DNA from 4 places in the Anoxybacillus sp. UARK-01 genome. Region 2 is predicted to be linked to each of the others. Evidence: a T-box and tRNA genes for the amino acid it is inferred to sense, from the RefSeq annotation. Region 2 holds a T-box; the other regions hold tRNA genes.

Region 1 (4,314 bases), on a different contig from region 2:
CGCATCCTGGGGCTGTAGTCGGTCCCAAGGGTTGGGCTGTTCGCCCATTAAAGCGGTACGCGAGCTGGGTTCAGAACGTCGTGAGACAGTTCGGTCCCTATCCGTCGCGGGCGCAGGAAATTTGAGAGGAGCTGTCCTTAGTACGAGAGGACCGGGATGGACGCACCGCTGGTGTACCAGTTGTCCTGCCAAGGGCACCGCTGGGTAGCTATGTGCGGAAGGGATAAGCGCTGAAAGCATCTAAGCGTGAAGCCCCCCTCAAGATGAGATTTCCCATTGCATAAGCAAGTAAGATCCCTCGAAGATGACGAGGTAGATAGGTCCGAGGTGGAAGCGTGGCGACACGTGCAGCTGACGGATACTAATCGATCGAGGACTTAACCAATACGAAAAGGGGAGCAAGCTCGCTTGCATCCATAGGGCGTTCAAGCTTCTGACGGACAAGTCAGGAGACTGGGACAGAAGAAGCGGAAACGACCGTAGGATGCAGCTTGCGGAACTAGACAATACGAAAAGTGGAGCAAGACATCAAGAAAAGCACCGCCTATCCTTTCTTCCCTGATCTGTTATCTAGTTTTGAAAGAACCAAAAAGTTCTTGACATGGGCGAAATGCTCGTTATAATAATACTTGTCTGTTTGAAATAACAAGCCTAGTGACGATGGCGGAGAGGTCACACCCGTTCCCATCCCGAACACGGAAGTTAAGCTCTCCAGCGCCGATGGTAGTTGGGGCTAACGCCCCTGCAAGAGTAGGACGTTGCTAGGCTTTATATTAAACATATTCCGCAATAGCTCAGCGACGAGCATTTCTCCTCTGAGCAAACAGCGAGTTGCCTCGACGCATTGTGCTTCTTCGAATGTCTTGAAGAGGAAGAGGCAGTAGAAAAATACGAATAATGATTCGTTAGTTTTTGTGTTTATCCGCTATTCCGCAATAGCTCAGCGGTAGAGCAACCGGCTGTTAACCGGTAGGTCGTAGGTTCGAATCCTACTTGCGGAGCCATGCTTCCATAGCTCAGTTGGTAGAGCACTTCCATGGTAAGGAAGAGGTCACCGGTTCAAGCCCGGTTGGAAGCTTGTGTTATTATTTTTGGCCCGTTGGTCAAGTGGTTAAGACACCGCCCTTTCACGGCGGTAACACGGGTTCGAATCCCGTACGGGTCATTTTCTTTTTTGTTTTGGAGGATTAGCTCAGCTGGGAGAGCACTTGCCTTACAAGCAAGGGGTCGGCGGTTCGATCCCGTCATCCTCCATCATTATTTCAATGAAAACTAGTATAGGTGACGCCGGCTTAGCTCAATTGGTAGAGACGAGCGAAGCATCGGTGAAATGATTACGAGTTGCCTCGACGCATTGGACATCTTGGAATGTCTTGGAGAGGAAGAGGCACAAAACCTATCCTTTTCTGGTTCGATTTCTATATATTATGCCGGCTTAGCTCAATTGGTAGAGCAACTGACTTGTAATCAGTAGGTTGCGGGTTCAAGTCCTGCAGCCGGCACCACGATGGTCGTGGAGGGGTAGCGAAGTGGCCAAACGCGGCGGACTGTAAATCCGCTCCCTGTGGGTTCGGCGGTTCGAATCCGTCCCCCTCCACCATTCATACATTAATGATGGATCGTGAAGTTATTTCGATTTGATGGAATAGCTTTTTGTATTGTTGAGTGCTCGATCATTTGTTCCAAAAAGCTTTATGAAATTTGACGTTTCATCAACATATTGGGCTATAGCCAAGCGGTAAGGCAACGGACTTTGACTCCGTGATGCGCTGGTTCGAATCCAGCTAGCCCAGCCATTGTTTTCTTAATGAGCCATTAGCTCAGCAGGTAGAGCATCTGACTTTTAATCAGAGGGTCGGAGGTTCGAGTCCTCCATGGCTCATTTTTTTATTGCGGAAGTAGTTCAGTGGTAGAACACCACCTTGCCAAGGTGGGGGTCGCGGGTTCGAGTCCCGTCTTCCGCTTATCAACATGAATCCTTTTAACGTGGGGCCTTAGCTCAGCTGGGAGAGCGCCTGCTTTGCACGCAGGAGGTCATCGGTTCGATCCCGATAGGCTCCATCATAAAAACTCCTTAAATCTCGTCGATTTAAGGAGTTTTTATTTTTTTAAAAAGTAAAGGCCCAGCGACGGCAGGTTGAATCACTTTATTGAGCATCCGCGCAAGATCAAGCTTGGTTCGAGCCTTCCTCAACATGGCTTGTGCCATCTTCGCCGATCGGCGGGCGTTTTTCTTATTAATAATCGAATAAATATTCAAAAAAGTGTCAAGTTGAGTCAACGTTCAGTTATTAGATACAATAATAAATAGAATAAGGATGAAGGAGAGAGACAGCATGAAAAAAATCTCAATCATTGGTGTTCCAATGGATTTAGGACAGACTCGGCGCGGAGTAGATATGGGACCCAGCGCGATCCGATATGCTGGCGTTGTAGAAAGACTCGAACGCCTCAGCTATGACATTGAAGACTTGGGGGATATTTCAATCGGCAAACCTGAACGAATAGATGAGGAAGGAATCAAATCAAATTTGCGAAATTTGAAAGCGGTTGCTGAAGCAAATGAAAAGCTTGCTCAAGCCGTTGATGAAGTAATTAAAAAAGGACATTTTCCGCTTGTATTAGGCGGCGATCATAGCATTGCTATTGGCACCTTAGCAGGTGTCGCAAAACATTATAAAAATTTAGGGGTTATTTGGTACGATGCCCATGGTGATTTAAACACAGCTGAAACCTCTCCATCGGGTAACATTCATGGGATGCCGCTTGCGGCCAGCCTTGGATTCGGCCATCAGGCTCTAACCGCCATTGGCGGATATAGCCCGAAGGTAAAGCCAGAAAATATTGTATTGATTGGTGCAAGGGCGCTTGATGAAGGCGAAAAGCAATTTATTCGCGAAAAGGGAATTAGAGTATATACAATGCATGAAGTGGATCGTTTGGGCATGACGAAAGTAATGGAGGAAACGATTGCTTATTTAAAAGAGCGGACAGATGGCGTCCATTTATCGTTAGATTTAGATGGTTTAGATCCACATGATGCTCCGGGAGTAGGTACTCCTGTTATCGGCGGTCTGACGTATCGTGAAAGCCATTTAGCTATGGAAATGCTGGCTGAAGCACAATTGATTACTTCCGCTGAATTTGTAGAAGTAAACCCAATTTTAGATGAGAGAAATAAAACAGCATCTGTCGCCGTTGCGCTCATGGGATCGCTGTTTGGAGAAAAACTAGTGTAGTCAAGACGAGAGATGCAGACGGAAAAATCCGTCTGCTGTTTTTTTTTGTAAATATGTTAAAATAGATAGTGCGTCCAAAAGAGAAACTTTTTTTGTTTTACGAACGTATACAATTAATAGCCGCATGAGCGGGGGTATTATTGATTATGGAGATGTTTGTCAAAAAGCATATTAAAGCGATCCAAAAAGGAGACCAAAATGCCTATGCCGAGATTGTCGAGCTTTACAAAGACAAGGTCTATCGGCTATGCTATCGAATGCTTGGGAATCGTCATGAAGCGGAGGATGCTGCCCAAGAAGCTTTTATTCGGGCGTATGTCAACATCCATACGTATAACCCAGCAATGAAATTTTCTTCATGGCTTTATCGCATTGCGACGAATTTATCCATCGATAAATTGCGCAAAAAAAAGCCGGATATGTATTTGGATGAAGAAGTAAGCGGAACAGACGGTTTAACGCTATATTCTCAACTGCCTTCGAATGATGCTTCTCCGGAAGAAACAGTCGAAAGCCTAGAGCTTCAAGAGACGGTTCAAAGGGCGATTGAAAAGCTACCTGAAAAATACCGAAGCGTTATTGTCTTAAAATATATGAATGATTTATCGTTACAGGAGATTAGTGAAATTCTTGATCTGCCTATAGGAACCGTCAAAACGAGGATTCATCGGGGAAGAGAAGCATTAAGAAAGCATTTAGGCTATTTATGAGAGGTGAACAAACATGAAATGTCCGGATCAAATCATAGAGTGGATGCATGATTATTTAGATGGCGATATTGCTCCGGATGATGAGAAGAGGCTACGAGAACACTTACAACATTGCTCTGCGTGTTCTCAGCATTTCAATAGTCTGAAAAAGACGGTAGCGTTTATTCAATATGCTTCGCCTCTTGCTCCGCCGGCGGATTTTACGGCAAATGTGATGGCAAAGCTGCCGAAAGAAAAACAACGAGTCCGTGCAGGAAGATGGCTGAAAAATCATCCCGTTTTGACAGCTGCTTCTTTATTTGCTGCTTTAACTGTGGGAAGCCTTTTTACAACGTGGAACAAAGAGCAGCAATTTTCCGTTTCTA
Region 2 (4,314 bases):
TCTTTTTGCGCTAAAACAGCTGCTAAAATATCTTTTGATCGCTGTTCGATCTCCATTGTAAGCCATGGATATTTTTCAAATGGCGATGGCTGCGGCGGTGCAAAATGTTGTGCAATCTTATATTTCAAAGCCTCTTCGTATTGGCTTTGAGAAATATAGCCTAATCTTTTCATTCGCTTTAATACAAATTTCATTCGTTCCAGAGCTGGAGAAAGATCCTTTTTTACTTGCCCATCGCTCGTAAACGGAGTGTAACCGAATGGGCTTTGTGGAAGACCTGCCAAAAAAGCGGCCTGCGCCAAGTTTAAATCTTTTGCGTCAATGCCAAAAATCCCTTTTGCCGCTGCTTGAATGCCGGCAACATTGCGACCGGATGAATTTCTCCCGAATGGAACCACATTTAAATACGCTTCTAAAATCTCTTCTTTTTTGAAAAAGTGTTCAAGTCGGAGGGCAAGCAAAATTTCTTTGGCTTTGCGTTCAAAAGATACCTCGTTTGTCAAAATTTGATTTTTGACAAGCTGTTGTGTCAGCGTGCTGCCGCCTGTGCGCATGGAGGAATTCGTTGCTTCTTGAAACAAAGCGCGCGCAATTGCTTTTGGAACTACGCCGCGATGAGTATAAAAGTATTCATCCTCTGTAGCGATAATCGCTTGAATAACATAGGGGGACACCTCTTTTAACGACACTTCCTCTCTCTCTAAATCGGAACGGAAGCTGCCTAAGTATACCTGATTAGCAAAATAAATATGGGTCGTTTCTTCATAGTTGTAAATATCCTTTTTCATTTCTTTATACGATGGAACCGGCATATTTTTTACTAAAGAGGCAAAGTAACCAGCACCGACTCCGAAAGCAAAGCAGGCAGCGCAAATAAGCAAAATGATGAACACAAGAAAAACATTCCACACAATTTCATACGTGATATATAGGTTTCGCAACGCTTTTTGCAGGGAAAACGGTTGTCTTGGCTGTTCCATGTTTGCCTCCATAAAAATCAAGTATGTCTTAAAAAATATGTGAATGTCCCAGTATAAGTTGAGCATGTCGCAATATGGACGCTTCAACATTTATCCTTGTGTGAGCAGGTGATGACCGGCTTGCCTTTCGACCGTGAGTTTTTGATTTCGTGCAGCACAAGGACAACGGGTGAGCGATTTGACCTTACGCCACAAGCATGCTAATGAATCCATCTTTCCCGGTTCATGAAGTTCATCCTTCACGAATAGATGGAGCGAATCGTTCCATGTAAAGGCTTTTACACAATCATGCAGCAAAAGGCGTTCGGTTTTTTTTGAGAAAAAGCCAAATCCATTCGGTTGGAAAGCTAACGGCAAATGTAAGAGAATAAAAATTAGTTTTATTATATCATATAAAATGTCAAATATTATGACTTTTTGTCCTTTTTTGCGATCATATTTGACAATTCAAATGGATTGTGGTAAAAACATGTATATCCTAAAATGAATGATTTAAGCGATGACAGGAATGAGTAGTGTTTATCTCCCTGTTTCAGAGAGCTGGTGGTTGGTGTGAACCAGTGCAAAGGTAGACGCGAATTACCTCCTGGAGCTTCTTTTGCGAACGGCTCTGCGAATGCTCAGTAGCAAAAGACGGTGAGAGGCCGTTATCCAAACAAGCGAGGGAGCAGAATGCTCTCTAAGTAGGGTGGTACCGCGATCAACACTCGTCCCTTCAATGTGGAGGGACGAGTTTTTAATTTTTATGGAGAGGTGAAGCGCATGAATTTACTTCATGAATTAGAGTGGCGTGGGCTTATCAATCAAGTCACAGATCACGAAGGACTAGAAAAATTATTATCTGAAGAGAAAATCAGCTTATATTGCGGATTTGATCCGACAGCTGATAGCCTGCATATCGGCCATTTATTACCGATTTTGACTTTAAGAAGATTTCAGCAGGCAGGACATTTTCCTATTGCGCTCGTTGGTGGAGCAACCGGCCTCATTGGTGATCCAAGTGGAAGGAAAAGCGAGCGCTCATTGAACGAAAAAGAGATTGTACAGCAATGGAGCGAAAAAATCAAAGAACAGCTATCTCGCTTTTTAGATTTTGATACGGCGGAAAATCCAGCGAAAATTGCGAACAACTATGACTGGACTCGTTCTTTGGATGTTATTTCGTTTTTGCGGGATGTCGGAAAAAACTTTGGCTTAAACTACATGCTTGCGAAGGAATCTGTTCAATCGAGAATTGAAACGGGCATTTCCTTTACAGAATTCAGCTATATGATTTTGCAATCCTTTGATTTCCTAAAGCTATATCAAAATGAAAATTGCAGGCTGCAAATTGGCGGAAGCGACCAATGGGGGAATATTACAGCAGGATTAGAATTAATCCGCAAGACGGAAGAAGAAGCGAAGGCATTTGGCTTGACGCTTCCTTTAGTCACGAAGGCGGATGGAACAAAGTTTGGTAAAACGGAAAGCGGCGCTGTCTGGCTTGATAAAGAAAAGACGTCTCCATATGAGTTTTACCAGTTCTGGATTAATACAGATGATCGGGATGTGATCAAATACTTGAAGTATTTCACATTCTTAACAAAAGAGGAAATTGAACAGCTAGAGAAAGAATTACAGGAAGCGCCAGAAAAACGCACAGCGCAAAAAGCATTGGCGGAGGAAGTGACAAAGCTTGTACATGGAGAAGAGGCGCTGCGGCAAGCCATAAAAATTTCCGAGGCCTTATTTAGCGGCAGCATTTCTGAGTTGACAGCAGATGAGATTAGACAAGGATTCCACGATGTTCCATCATTCGAGTATACAGGAGAAGCAGAGGAAGTGTCTCTTCTTGAACTTCTTGTCACGAGCGGAATTGTTTCATCGAAACGACAAGCGCGTGAGGATTTAACAAATGGCGCGATTTATGTGAATGGCGAAAGGGTACAGGATGTGAATAAAGTCTTGACAAAAGAGGACCGTGTGGAAGGACAGTTTACCGTAATCCGACGCGGTAAGAAAAAGTACCATTTGATCCAATATAAATCATAGTAAACAAAATCCCTCTGGAATACTCCAGAGGGATTTTTCACATTAACGAGAGTAGAACTCAACGATCAATGCCTCGTTAATTTCAGCTGGCAGCTCAGAGCGTTCAGGGAAACGAGTGTATGTTCCTTCTAATTTTTCAGCATCTAATGTTAAGTAATCAGGAACGAAGTTGTTAACCTCTAACGCTTCTTTAATGATTTGAAGGTTGCGAGATTTTTCGCGAACAGAAATAGTTTGTCCTGGTTTCACGCGATACGATGGAATATCTACACGGCCTCCATTTACTAGAATGTGACCATGGTTCACTAATTGGCGAGCTTGACGACGTGTACGCGCAAGGCCTAAACGGTAAACAAGGTTGTCAAGGCGAGATTCAAGAAGAATCATGAAGTTTTCACCGTGTTTACCAGCCATTTTTCCAGCTTCGTCAAATGTTTTGCGGAATTGGCGTTCATTTACACCGTACATATGACGGAGCTTTTGTTTTTCTTGCAACTGCAAGCCGTACTCAGATAGTTTTTTACGTTGACCTGGACCATGTTGGCCTGGTGGGTAAGGACGCTTTTGCAACTCTTTACCTGTACCGCTTAATGAGATGCCAAGACGGCGAGAAATTTTCCATGTTGGACCTGTATAACGAGCCATAATGCTCCTCCTTTTGCTTTTATTTTAGGTAAAATAAAAGCAGACGTGAATCAACAATTAAGGCCATTTTGTTTTCATGTATCCTCGCTCTAGCAGCTAAGAGTTACACGATACACCTCTTGACGAAGAGGAACAAAATGAACCAATAAAGGTGACCACATAGGCTGCTATATTTTACACAAACGATATTATATGATTTTTATAAAATAAAGTCAACCTCAACATTTTATTTCTTTATAGTCCGTTCGTATGGTATAATAAAAGATGTAATTTTTTGAAAAAAACTTTCACTCTTTTCAATAAATGGCGGTGTTTTTGTTACAGAGACAAGACTATAGATGCAGGTGAATGGAATGATGAAAATAGAGGAGAAAGAGGCGTATACAGCTTTTAAAGAAAAGTTTTTTGATTGGATGCTGTCGTATGAGGAGTACGACCATTTTTCAAAAGTTATGATGCACTTGCTTCTATTGCTGAAGCAGGAGTTTATGCTAGAGGAAGCCACGCTGTTTTTATTTGATCCTTTTAAAAAAGTCTTTTATCCCGAAGTTACGACAAAAGAAGGAGAACCTTTTTACGACTTTTTACCTAATACCAAATTTCACGAAGATAGCTCGATGAAAAAAGTCCATGTCTATGAGCGCGATGAACAATATAC
Region 3 (4,314 bases), on a different contig from region 2:
ACGATCAGCTTCCTAAAGCGTTTGTCCCACAATTGCAAAATGATATTTTATATGGACAAAAGGTTCGAAAAATTGAACAAAATCAAAATCAGGTTACCGTCCATTCCGTGCATACCAAAATTTTAGAGCCATTTCAAATTACAGGCGATCTCGTCATTGTGACCATTCCATTTTCGATTTTACAATTTGTAGAGATCGAGCCAAGAAACTCTTTTTCCCAAAACAAATGGAAAGCGATTCGCGAGCTTCACTATGTCGGTTCCACGAAAACTGGTATTCAATTTAAACATCGTTTTTGGGAAAAAGAAGGAATGTTTGGCGGTCGAACCATCTCTGATCTTCCAATTACTTATACTCAATATCCAAGCCACGGACTGGGAAGCTCTGGTCCAGGAGTTGTACTGGCCAGCTACACATGGGAAGATGATACAATACCATGGGATAGTTTAAGTGATGAAAATCGGCTAGAGTATACACTTAAAAATTTAGCTGTTATTCATGGACAGCAAGTTTATCGTGAGTTCGAAACAGGAATTAGCCATAGTTGGGTTCGTTATCCGTATTCTGGAGGGGCGTTTACGATGTTTAAGCCCGAGCAAGTCACTGAGCTTTCACCATATATCGGTTCTCCCGAAGGAAGAGTCTATTTTGCAGGAGAACACGCTTCAACGGTTCACGGGTGGATCCAAGGGGCGATTGAGTCGGGAATTTGTACAGCATACGAAGTCCATAAAGTGCCAAAATCCTACCTTGAAGCGCAAACCACGCTAAAATAATCAAGGGGCCATATAGAAGCAATCAATGATCCAACGCGCAAACTGCAGCTTCAATAAAAATACGGCTTCCCTTCAAATCGCTCAACATGTTACGATTTCAGAACTCAGACCTATCTAAAGGAACAACTACAAAAGACCAATCGATACTAACCTGAAGCAAAAGAGCTGCTTTTGCTCATTAAAAAAGGTGTTTCCTAATAAAAGGAAACACCTTTTTTTCAGCGTCCCAGGAGAGACTCGAACTCCCGACCGACGGCTTAGAAGGCCGCTGCTCTATCCAGCTGAGCTACTGGGACATCATCCTAAGCTCCTGTCACAAGCAATTTGCTATGCCTCTTTCATTTGTTCGAAAAACAGAGCAATGAGACGGTTCGTCGATCCATTGGACCGCCACAAGCGGGTGACGGGACTCGAACCAACGACATCAGCAACTCGTCACATATTCAATGACGTATCGCTCGTGGCTGAAGTTTTGCCACTAAACTGCACTCGCAACAAAGGCGGCACCCGGATTCGAACCGGGGGTAAAGGTTTTGCAGACCTCTGCCTTACCACTTGGCTATGCCGCCATCAAAGCGGAAGACGGGACTCGAACCCGCGACCCCCACCTTGGCAAGGTGGTGTTCTACCACTGAACTACTTCCGCATTTGGCTGGGGTAGCTGGATTCGAACCAACGCATCACGGAGTCAAAGTCCGTTGCCTTACCGCTTGGCTATACCCCAATCCTCTTCATATTCAAAAGGGGCGACTAGTGGGAATCGAACCCACGAATGCCAGAGCCACAATCTGGTGCGTTAACCACTTCGCCATAGCCGCCATGCTGGAAAATGGCAGGGGCAGTAGGAATCGAACCCACACCGGAGGTTTTGGAGACCTCTGTTCTACCATTAAACTATGCCCCTAACTGGTGGAGGGGGACGGATTCGAACCGCCGAACCCACAGGGAGCGGATTTACAGTCCGCCGCGTTTGGCCACTTCGCTACCCCTCCAGCTATAAAAAATGGCTCGAGACGGAATCGAACCGCCGACACAAGGATTTTCAGTCCTTTGCTCTACCGACTGAGCTATCGAGCCATGATACGATGTATATTGGTCCTATGTTTATATCGCCTTTCTCTTTCCATTCGCATCCGTACATTAAAACATGGTGCAGAACAGCTATTTTGTCAATATGACATAGGCGACGGGTCATTGATCAAACATTCCAGATAAGTTGACCATAAATCCCCTTTACTTTCCTATACAACAAAACGAATTCACCGAAAACAATTAAACATATGTATGTCTTTAAAATTATTGCAATAAAACTTCTATGATTCCGCTATCACTTATATGTATGACATCTAATCATGCGATATGTATAGGACGGAGGAGGAGGGATTCGAACCCCCGCGGGCTGTGACACCCCTATCGGTTTTCGAAACCGACCCCTTCAGCCAGACTTGGGTACTCCTCCATTCGATGGAGCCTATCGGGATCGAACCGATGACCTCCTGCGTGCAAAGCAGGCGCTCTCCCAGCTGAGCTAAGGCCCCAAAAATGAAACTGATCGGGAAGACAGGATTTGAACCTGCGACCTCATGGACCCGAACCATGTGCTCTACCAAGCTGAGCTACTTCCCGCTCTAAAGCAACCATTCACACTTGAGCACCGATTACAAAGATCCTTTTGAAGCGGAAGACGGGACTCGAACCCGCGACCCCCACCTTGGCAAGGTGGTGTTCTACCACTGAACTACTTCCGCATGCTTAAAAACGTAAGCAAGTATTATTATAATAAAACAAGTGAGATTGTCAACATGATTTTTTTCAAGCCGTCACTATCTATATTTAAATAGCGACGATTTTTATTCTATATCGATACAAATAATTTGTCAATATATTTTTTAAGGAAAAACGGCCAAAAACAACCGTCATCTAGCCTTTGCCTAAATTAACGCCTTAGAGCCATTCACATTCGGAATAATCTGTTTTTATGATTTTATCATACAATCGTTGTATAATGAATTTTGTACTTTTGCGCAACAAAGGGGGATCTCTATGGCTGCATTTATGCATTTGTTTGAAGCTTATCGATCACTTTGGTCCAATCGCTCGCTCAACAAAGAGGAAGAGCTGACAGAGGAAAGATGTAAGGCGCTCATTCATGAAGCGATTGAAAAAGAGCTGAGAGATGAAATGACTCATCCACGCGTTCGTCAAGCTCCAGAGGTGAAATTTCATTATGCTGTTAAACGCATTATGGCTTCGCCGTTAGCCAATGAAACAAAATTGGCGCTTATTGAACTCCATTTAGACGTGATGGAATACGTTCAGCGATAGCCTTGGACACCCTATCGCCTCCCTCTTTCCTTTGTTTGGGGAGGCTATTTTAAATACACTTTTTCAAATTCTTCCTTTGCTAACGGTTTTCCCAGAACATATCCTTGAATTTCATCACAATGAAGAGAACGAAGAATTTGCAGCTGTTGAAATGTTTCCACGCCTTCAGCAATCACGCGCAGCTTCAAATTTTTCGCTAAACCGATAACGGAAGCGACAATCGCTTGATCTTCCTCCGTTTGCGCAATTCCATCAATAAATACTTTGGCGATCTTTAAACGATGAATCGGAAATTTACGCAAATAGCTAAGAGAGCTATAACCTGTTCCAAAATCATCAATGGAAATATGAACTCCTAACGCTTTCAGCTGTTTAAGCTTTTGAATCGTGTGTTGCTCATTAAAAATGGCCACTCCTTCTGTGATTTCCAGATCCACGCTGTCTGCTGTCAAATTTGTTTTCTTCAAAATGGCCGTAATCTGTTCAACCAGCTTTTCCTGTAAAAACTGCTTAGGCGAGATATTGACACTGATTCTGAGCGCTCGTCCTGTCTGCTCATTCCATTGCTTCACTTGCCGGCACGCTTCTTCCATCACCCACTCGCCAATGGCGATAATCTGCCCTGTTTCTTCTGCAACAGGAATAAACATATGCGGAGGAATCAAGCCCGTTTGCGGATGATGCCAACGAATCAGCGCCTCCATGCCTATCATTTGACCTGTAGCGATATCAAATTGCGGTTGATAAAAAAGAGTAAATTCCCTCTGTTCAATTGCCTGATAGATCGCTGTTTCAATTATTGTTTTTTGCATGATTCCTTGATCCATCTTGCCATTAAAAAATTGATATTGGTTCTTTCCTTGTTCTTTAGCGCGAGATAACGCAATATCTGCCTTTTTCATCAGAGATTCTCCTGTTTCTCCATCATATGGAAAAACAGCGATTCCCATGCTCATAGAAACACGCATTTCCAGATCGTTAACCGGCAAAGGCTGTTTAGAAACAGATAAAATCGATTCAACGATCGAACGAAGGTGTTGGAGCTTATACACCGGCGAAACAATTAAGGCGAATTCATCGCCTCCCTGTCGCCCGATGACATCTGTTGGTCGAAGTGACTGCTTTAACCATTCTGTCATTTTCACCATAAGAGCATCCCCCGCTCGATGGCCAAAATAATGATTTACCTGCTTAAAACGATCTAAATCAATGA
Region 4 (4,314 bases), on a different contig from region 2:
ACGATATAATCAAGATCGATCTTCTCCCTGAGCTTCTGTTTTCGCCAAACCGTTCCCTTTATGCTACATTTTACGATTTCCGCATCCCGTTTCTGGAATAATTGCAGTTTTCTTTCAATCATTGGATCGTCTTTGCATCTCGATAATGAAACAAAGGATTGTGCCCGTTTTCTCAGCAGCTCTTCTAACTCTTTTTTCACATTGCCCACCACTTTTTCTTTTTTATTTTACATTATGTGATGGTCGGCTGATTTTTTCCATTTTTCCTTCTATTCATCAACAACTGCAATCCTTTTTTTATTTCTCGCAATACTTCTTCATCTTTTTCAATTTGTAAGGCCTCTTCTAAAATGGGCACAACATTTTCATCACCAATTTTCCCTAATGCCCAAGCTGCTGTTCCCCGGATGACTGGCCGACTATCTTCCTTTAGCAATTTTAACAAATCAGGAATGGCTGTCCGATCTTGAAAATGAGCTAATGCCAAAATAGCATTTCTTTGAATCGGCTTTTTCCCCCTCCATGCACCCGAAAGAGTCCCAAACTTTTCTCTAAACTCTCGATTCGTCATATGGAGAAGTGGCTTAAGTAATGGCTTCACCACCTCTGGATCCGGTTCCATTTCTTCGTGAAAATGAAAGTCCTTTCCTTTGTTTTCTGGGCACACTGTTTGGCAAGTATCACATCCGTATAAACGGTTGCCAATTTTTTCACGAAATTCATCTGCGATAAAACCTTTTGTCTGCGTTAAAAAAGCAATGCACCGTTGAGCGTTGAGCTGTCCCCCTTGGACAAGCGCTCCTGTCGGGCAAGCATCGAGGCATTTTGTACATGAACCACACCGATTTTCTATAGGATTATCTGGAGGAAACGGTATATTCGTGATCATTTCTCCTAAATACACATATGATCCAAACTCTGGAGTAATAATCGCACAGTTTTTGCCGCTCCAACCGATCCCGGCTCTCTCAGCCACAGCCCGATCCGCTAATTCTCCCGTATCTACCATTGATTTAACCTTTGCATTTGGCACTCTTTCTAAAATAAACTCCTTTAGCTTTAACAGACGCTCTTGCAAAATAATATGATAATCCGTTCCCCACGACGCCCTGCAAAAAATTCCGCGTTTTTCCTCTTTTGTGCTTCGAGGCGCATTTTTCATTTTTGAAGGATAAGCAAGCGCGATAGAAATAATGGATTTCGCTTCATCCAACAGCAGAGCGGGATCGGTTCTTTTTTCAATATCCGGCTCCTCAAATCCTGATTGATATCCAAGCTGTTGCTGAAGACGAAGGCGTTCCTTTAGTTCCACAAACGGATCAGCACTTGCAAAGCCAATTTTATCAATTCCGATGGTTTGGCTGTATTGAATAATATCTTCTTTCAATTTTTTCACATCCATGCTAATCCCTCCTTTCGCTAAAATATTAAATTCATGGTAAAATGAAATTAAAAACTAGAGGTGAACATATGAACATCAATATATCACAAACACTCAAGCATATCATTCCAACCTTCAAAGTAGGAGTCATCACTTACAACAATATCGTAGTAGACGATTCTCCGCAAATGTTGAAGGGAAGATTGCAGCTTTTTCAAGAATCCATTTATTTTGAATGGCACGAGAAGCCTATTATTGAAATGAAAGAAATCAATGAATGGCGGCAAATTTTTAAAGCCATTGGAACTGATCCAAGTCGATATCGTCCTTCTTCAGAAAGCTTATATCGGCGTATACAAAAACAGCAATTTATTCCTTCCATTCACTCAGCTGCCGACATCAATAACTTCTTTTCCCTTTATTATAAAATACCGATCGGAATTTATGACGCCGACCAAATAAAGGGAGATATTTCGATTGAAGTCGGTACAGAGGAAGATCAATATCAGGCGATCAATGGCCGCCATGTTCAATTAGCTAAAAAACTGATTGCCAAAGATGAGCTTGGTCCATTTGGAAGCCCTATTGTAGATTCTGAACGCACGGCCGTTACATACAGTACCAAACAAGCCATACAAATCGTATACTTATCTCCAGCAATGGAGCAAACCGAGTGTGCAAAAATGATTAGCTCCATTCAAAGCATGTTCACACAGATTCATGGAGGAGAATCGACAATGAAAATCATACAATAAACGTGCATGTAAAAACAAAAAACGCAATGCCCCGTTCTCCTAAGAAACGAAACACTGCGTTGTCCCCTATGTATGTATAAATGGAGCGGGTGATGGGAATCGAACCCACGACATCAGCTTGGAAGGCTGAGGTTTTACCACTAAACTACACCCGCATAATTATCAAATTTTTCATTACAAATTTCTAGTGTCCCGATATGCCATGCCTCTTCCTCTACCAGTTCATTCTAAGATGCTTTGTGCGTCGAGGCAACTCGTCGTCTATACAATGATGTATCGCTCGTGGCTGAGAGGTTTTACCATTAAACTACACCCGTGCATATACTATAATAGCAACCACAGCTAAACAAAATTGTAATTTTTCGAAGCAAAAAAAGTAAAATTTTGTCGAAGCAAATTTAAAATAAAAAACAGGTCATCCCTGTTAAAATAAATGGTGCCGATGGTGGGAGTCGAACCCACACTCCCTCACGGGAACACGATTTTGAGTCGTGCGCGTCTGCCAATTCCGCCACATCGGCAAATCACAAACATCAGAACATGATATATTATACCACAAAACAAACTATTAGTCAACTAATTAAACAGCAACAATTATATTCATTACATTTGATAAAGGCGGCACCCGGATTCGAACCGGGGGTAAAGGTTTTGCAGACCTCTGCCTTACCACTTGGCTATGCCGCCATCAAAGCGGAAGACGGGACTCGAACCCGCGACCCCCACCTTGGCAAGGTGGTGTTCTACCACTGAACTACTTCCGCATTTGGCTGGGGTAGCTGGATTCGAACCAACGCATCACGGAGTCAAAGTCCGTTGCCTTACCGCTTGGCTATACCCCAATCCTCTTCATATTCAAAAGGGGCGACTAGTGGGAATCGAACCCACGAATGCCAGAGCCACAATCTGGTGCGTTAACCACTTCGCCATAGCCGCCATGCTGGAAAATGGCAGGGGCAGTAGGAATCGAACCCACACCGGAGGTTTTGGAGACCTCTGTTCTACCATTAAACTATGCCCCTAACTGGTGGAGGGGGACGGATTCGAACCGCCGAACCCACAGGGAGCGGATTTACAGTCCGCCGCGTTTGGCCACTTCGCTACCCCTCCATTACTCAAAAAAGTTAAAATGCCGACTGCAGGACTTGAACCCGCAACCTACTGATTACGATTCAGTTGCTCTACCAATTGAGCTAAGTCGGCTTCATCCATAGAACTAACCATAAAAGCACATGTGTTCTGTACCTCTTCCTCTTCAAGATATTTCAAGATGTCCAATGCGTCGAGGCAACTCGCAGTCGTTTCACCGATGCTTCGCTCGTCTCTACCAATTGAGGTAGGCCGGCTTATTTCTATGAAAAATCAGCCATGACATAAGCTTTTTTGCGCTATTCTTCTAAATTATTCACCAAAGACAGCACTTTTCTCAGCAACTCATTCGCTTTATTTACAAACATTCACACAAAAATGGTGGCTCGGGACGGAATCGAACCGCCGACACAAGGATTTTCAGTCCTTTGCTCTACCGACTGAGCTACCGAGCCATACGCATTTATGGCGGTCCCGACGGGACTCGAACCCGCGATCTCCTGCGTGACAGGCAGGCATGTTAACCACTACACTACGGGACCATTTTGTTTGGTTGCGGGGGCAGGATTTGAACCTGCGACCTTCGGGTTATGAGCCCGACGAGCTACCTGGCTGCTCCACCCCGCGATGATCATTAGCTTATTAATATTGATGGCGGAGGAGGAGGGATTCGAACCCCCGCGCGCCTCTCGACGCCTCTCGGTTTTCAAGACCGACCCCTTCAGCCAGACTTGGGTACTCCTCCAAACAATTTCAAAATGGTGGACCTTGTAGGACTCGAACCTACGACCGGACGGTTATGAGCCGTCTGCTCTAACCAGCTGAGCTAAAGGTCCAAAATTCATAATATGGCGGTGGAGGGGATCGAACCCCCGACCTCACGGGTATGAACCGTACGCTCTAGCCAGCTGAGCTACACCGCCATACGTTAAATCATGGTGGAGCCTATCGGGATCGAACCGATGACCTCCTGCGTGCAAAGCAGGCGCTCTCCCAGCTGAGCTAAGGCCCCTTCGTTCCAAATGGTCGGGAAGACAGGATTCGAACCTGCGACCCCATGGTCCCAAACCATGTGCTCTACCAAGCTGA

The links. The T-box of region 2 lies ahead of tyrS (tyrosine--tRNA ligase). A T-box ahead of a tRNA ligase gene usually reads a tRNA of that ligase, here a tRNA-Tyr.
Region 1: it encodes a tRNA-Tyr, which carries the amino acid that the T-box ahead of tyrS (tyrosine--tRNA ligase) is inferred to sense. The anticodon was not compared.
Region 3: it encodes a tRNA-Tyr, which carries the amino acid that the T-box ahead of tyrS (tyrosine--tRNA ligase) is inferred to sense. The anticodon was not compared.
Region 4: it encodes a tRNA-Tyr, which carries the amino acid that the T-box ahead of tyrS (tyrosine--tRNA ligase) is inferred to sense. The anticodon was not compared.

Annotation. Positions count from the first base shown of each region.
Region 1 is NZ_NASY01000048.1:396-4,709, forward strand. It holds partial or broken rRNA gene B6A27_RS14700 (23S ribosomal RNA) at 1-385, shown strand, start outside; rRNA gene rrf (5S ribosomal RNA) at 651-767, shown strand; tRNA gene B6A27_RS14710 (tRNA-Asn) at 930-1,004, shown strand; tRNA gene B6A27_RS14715 (tRNA-Thr) at 1,006-1,078, shown strand; tRNA gene B6A27_RS14720 (tRNA-Glu) at 1,094-1,165, shown strand; tRNA gene B6A27_RS14725 (tRNA-Val) at 1,182-1,254, shown strand; tRNA gene B6A27_RS14730 (tRNA-Thr) at 1,430-1,505, shown strand; tRNA gene B6A27_RS14735 (tRNA-Tyr) at 1,516-1,600, shown strand; tRNA gene B6A27_RS14740 (tRNA-Gln) at 1,722-1,796, shown strand; tRNA gene B6A27_RS14745 (tRNA-Lys) at 1,810-1,882, shown strand; tRNA gene B6A27_RS14750 (tRNA-Gly) at 1,893-1,964, shown strand; tRNA gene B6A27_RS14755 (tRNA-Ala) at 1,989-2,061, shown strand; gene rocF (arginase) at 2,337-3,239, shown strand; gene sigW (RNA polymerase sigma factor SigW) at 3,386-3,949, shown strand; gene rsiW (anti-sigma-W factor RsiW) at 3,963-4,314, shown strand, end outside.
Region 2 is NZ_NASY01000042.1:104,334-108,647, forward strand. It holds gene B6A27_RS10235 (transglycosylase domain-containing protein) at 1-980, opposite strand, end outside; T-box leader at 1,471-1,698, shown strand; gene tyrS (tyrosine--tRNA ligase) at 1,743-3,011, shown strand; gene rpsD (30S ribosomal protein S4) at 3,054-3,656, opposite strand; gene B6A27_RS10250 (sensor domain-containing diguanylate cyclase) at 4,013-4,314, shown strand, end outside.
Region 3 is NZ_NASY01000047.1:439,701-444,014, reverse strand. It holds gene B6A27_RS14475 (flavin monoamine oxidase family protein) at 1-776, shown strand, start outside; tRNA gene B6A27_RS14470 (tRNA-Arg) at 999-1,072, opposite strand; tRNA gene B6A27_RS14465 (tRNA-Cys) at 1,275-1,345, opposite strand; tRNA gene B6A27_RS14460 (tRNA-Gly) at 1,351-1,422, opposite strand; tRNA gene B6A27_RS14455 (tRNA-Gln) at 1,426-1,500, opposite strand; tRNA gene B6A27_RS14450 (tRNA-His) at 1,522-1,594, opposite strand; tRNA gene B6A27_RS14445 (tRNA-Trp) at 1,607-1,680, opposite strand; tRNA gene B6A27_RS14440 (tRNA-Tyr) at 1,684-1,768, opposite strand; tRNA gene B6A27_RS14435 (tRNA-Phe) at 1,781-1,853, opposite strand; tRNA gene B6A27_RS14430 (tRNA-Ser) at 2,146-2,235, opposite strand; tRNA gene B6A27_RS14425 (tRNA-Ala) at 2,242-2,314, opposite strand; tRNA gene B6A27_RS14420 (tRNA-Pro) at 2,329-2,402, opposite strand; tRNA gene B6A27_RS14415 (tRNA-Gly) at 2,453-2,524, opposite strand; gene B6A27_RS14410 (hypothetical protein) at 2,820-3,101, shown strand; gene B6A27_RS14405 (putative bifunctional diguanylate cyclase/phosphodiesterase) at 3,146-4,314, opposite strand, start outside.
Region 4 is NZ_NASY01000031.1:385-4,698, reverse strand. It holds gene B6A27_RS04505 (amidase domain-containing protein) at 1-200, opposite strand, end outside; gene queG (tRNA epoxyqueuosine(34) reductase QueG) at 233-1,402, opposite strand; gene B6A27_RS04495 (B3/B4 domain-containing protein) at 1,471-2,136, shown strand; tRNA gene B6A27_RS04490 (tRNA-Gly) at 2,218-2,291, opposite strand; tRNA gene B6A27_RS04485 (tRNA-Leu) at 2,571-2,657, opposite strand; tRNA gene B6A27_RS04480 (tRNA-Cys) at 2,753-2,823, opposite strand; tRNA gene B6A27_RS04475 (tRNA-Gly) at 2,829-2,900, opposite strand; tRNA gene B6A27_RS04470 (tRNA-Gln) at 2,904-2,978, opposite strand; tRNA gene B6A27_RS04465 (tRNA-His) at 3,000-3,072, opposite strand; tRNA gene B6A27_RS04460 (tRNA-Trp) at 3,085-3,158, opposite strand; tRNA gene B6A27_RS04455 (tRNA-Tyr) at 3,162-3,246, opposite strand; tRNA gene B6A27_RS04450 (tRNA-Thr) at 3,267-3,339, opposite strand; tRNA gene B6A27_RS04445 (tRNA-Phe) at 3,605-3,680, opposite strand; tRNA gene B6A27_RS04440 (tRNA-Asp) at 3,692-3,767, opposite strand; tRNA gene B6A27_RS04435 (tRNA-Met) at 3,776-3,852, opposite strand; tRNA gene B6A27_RS04430 (tRNA-Ser) at 3,878-3,970, opposite strand; tRNA gene B6A27_RS04425 (tRNA-Ile) at 3,985-4,061, opposite strand; tRNA gene B6A27_RS04420 (tRNA-Met) at 4,075-4,148, opposite strand; tRNA gene B6A27_RS04415 (tRNA-Ala) at 4,162-4,237, opposite strand; tRNA gene B6A27_RS04410 (tRNA-Pro) at 4,249-4,314, opposite strand, start outside.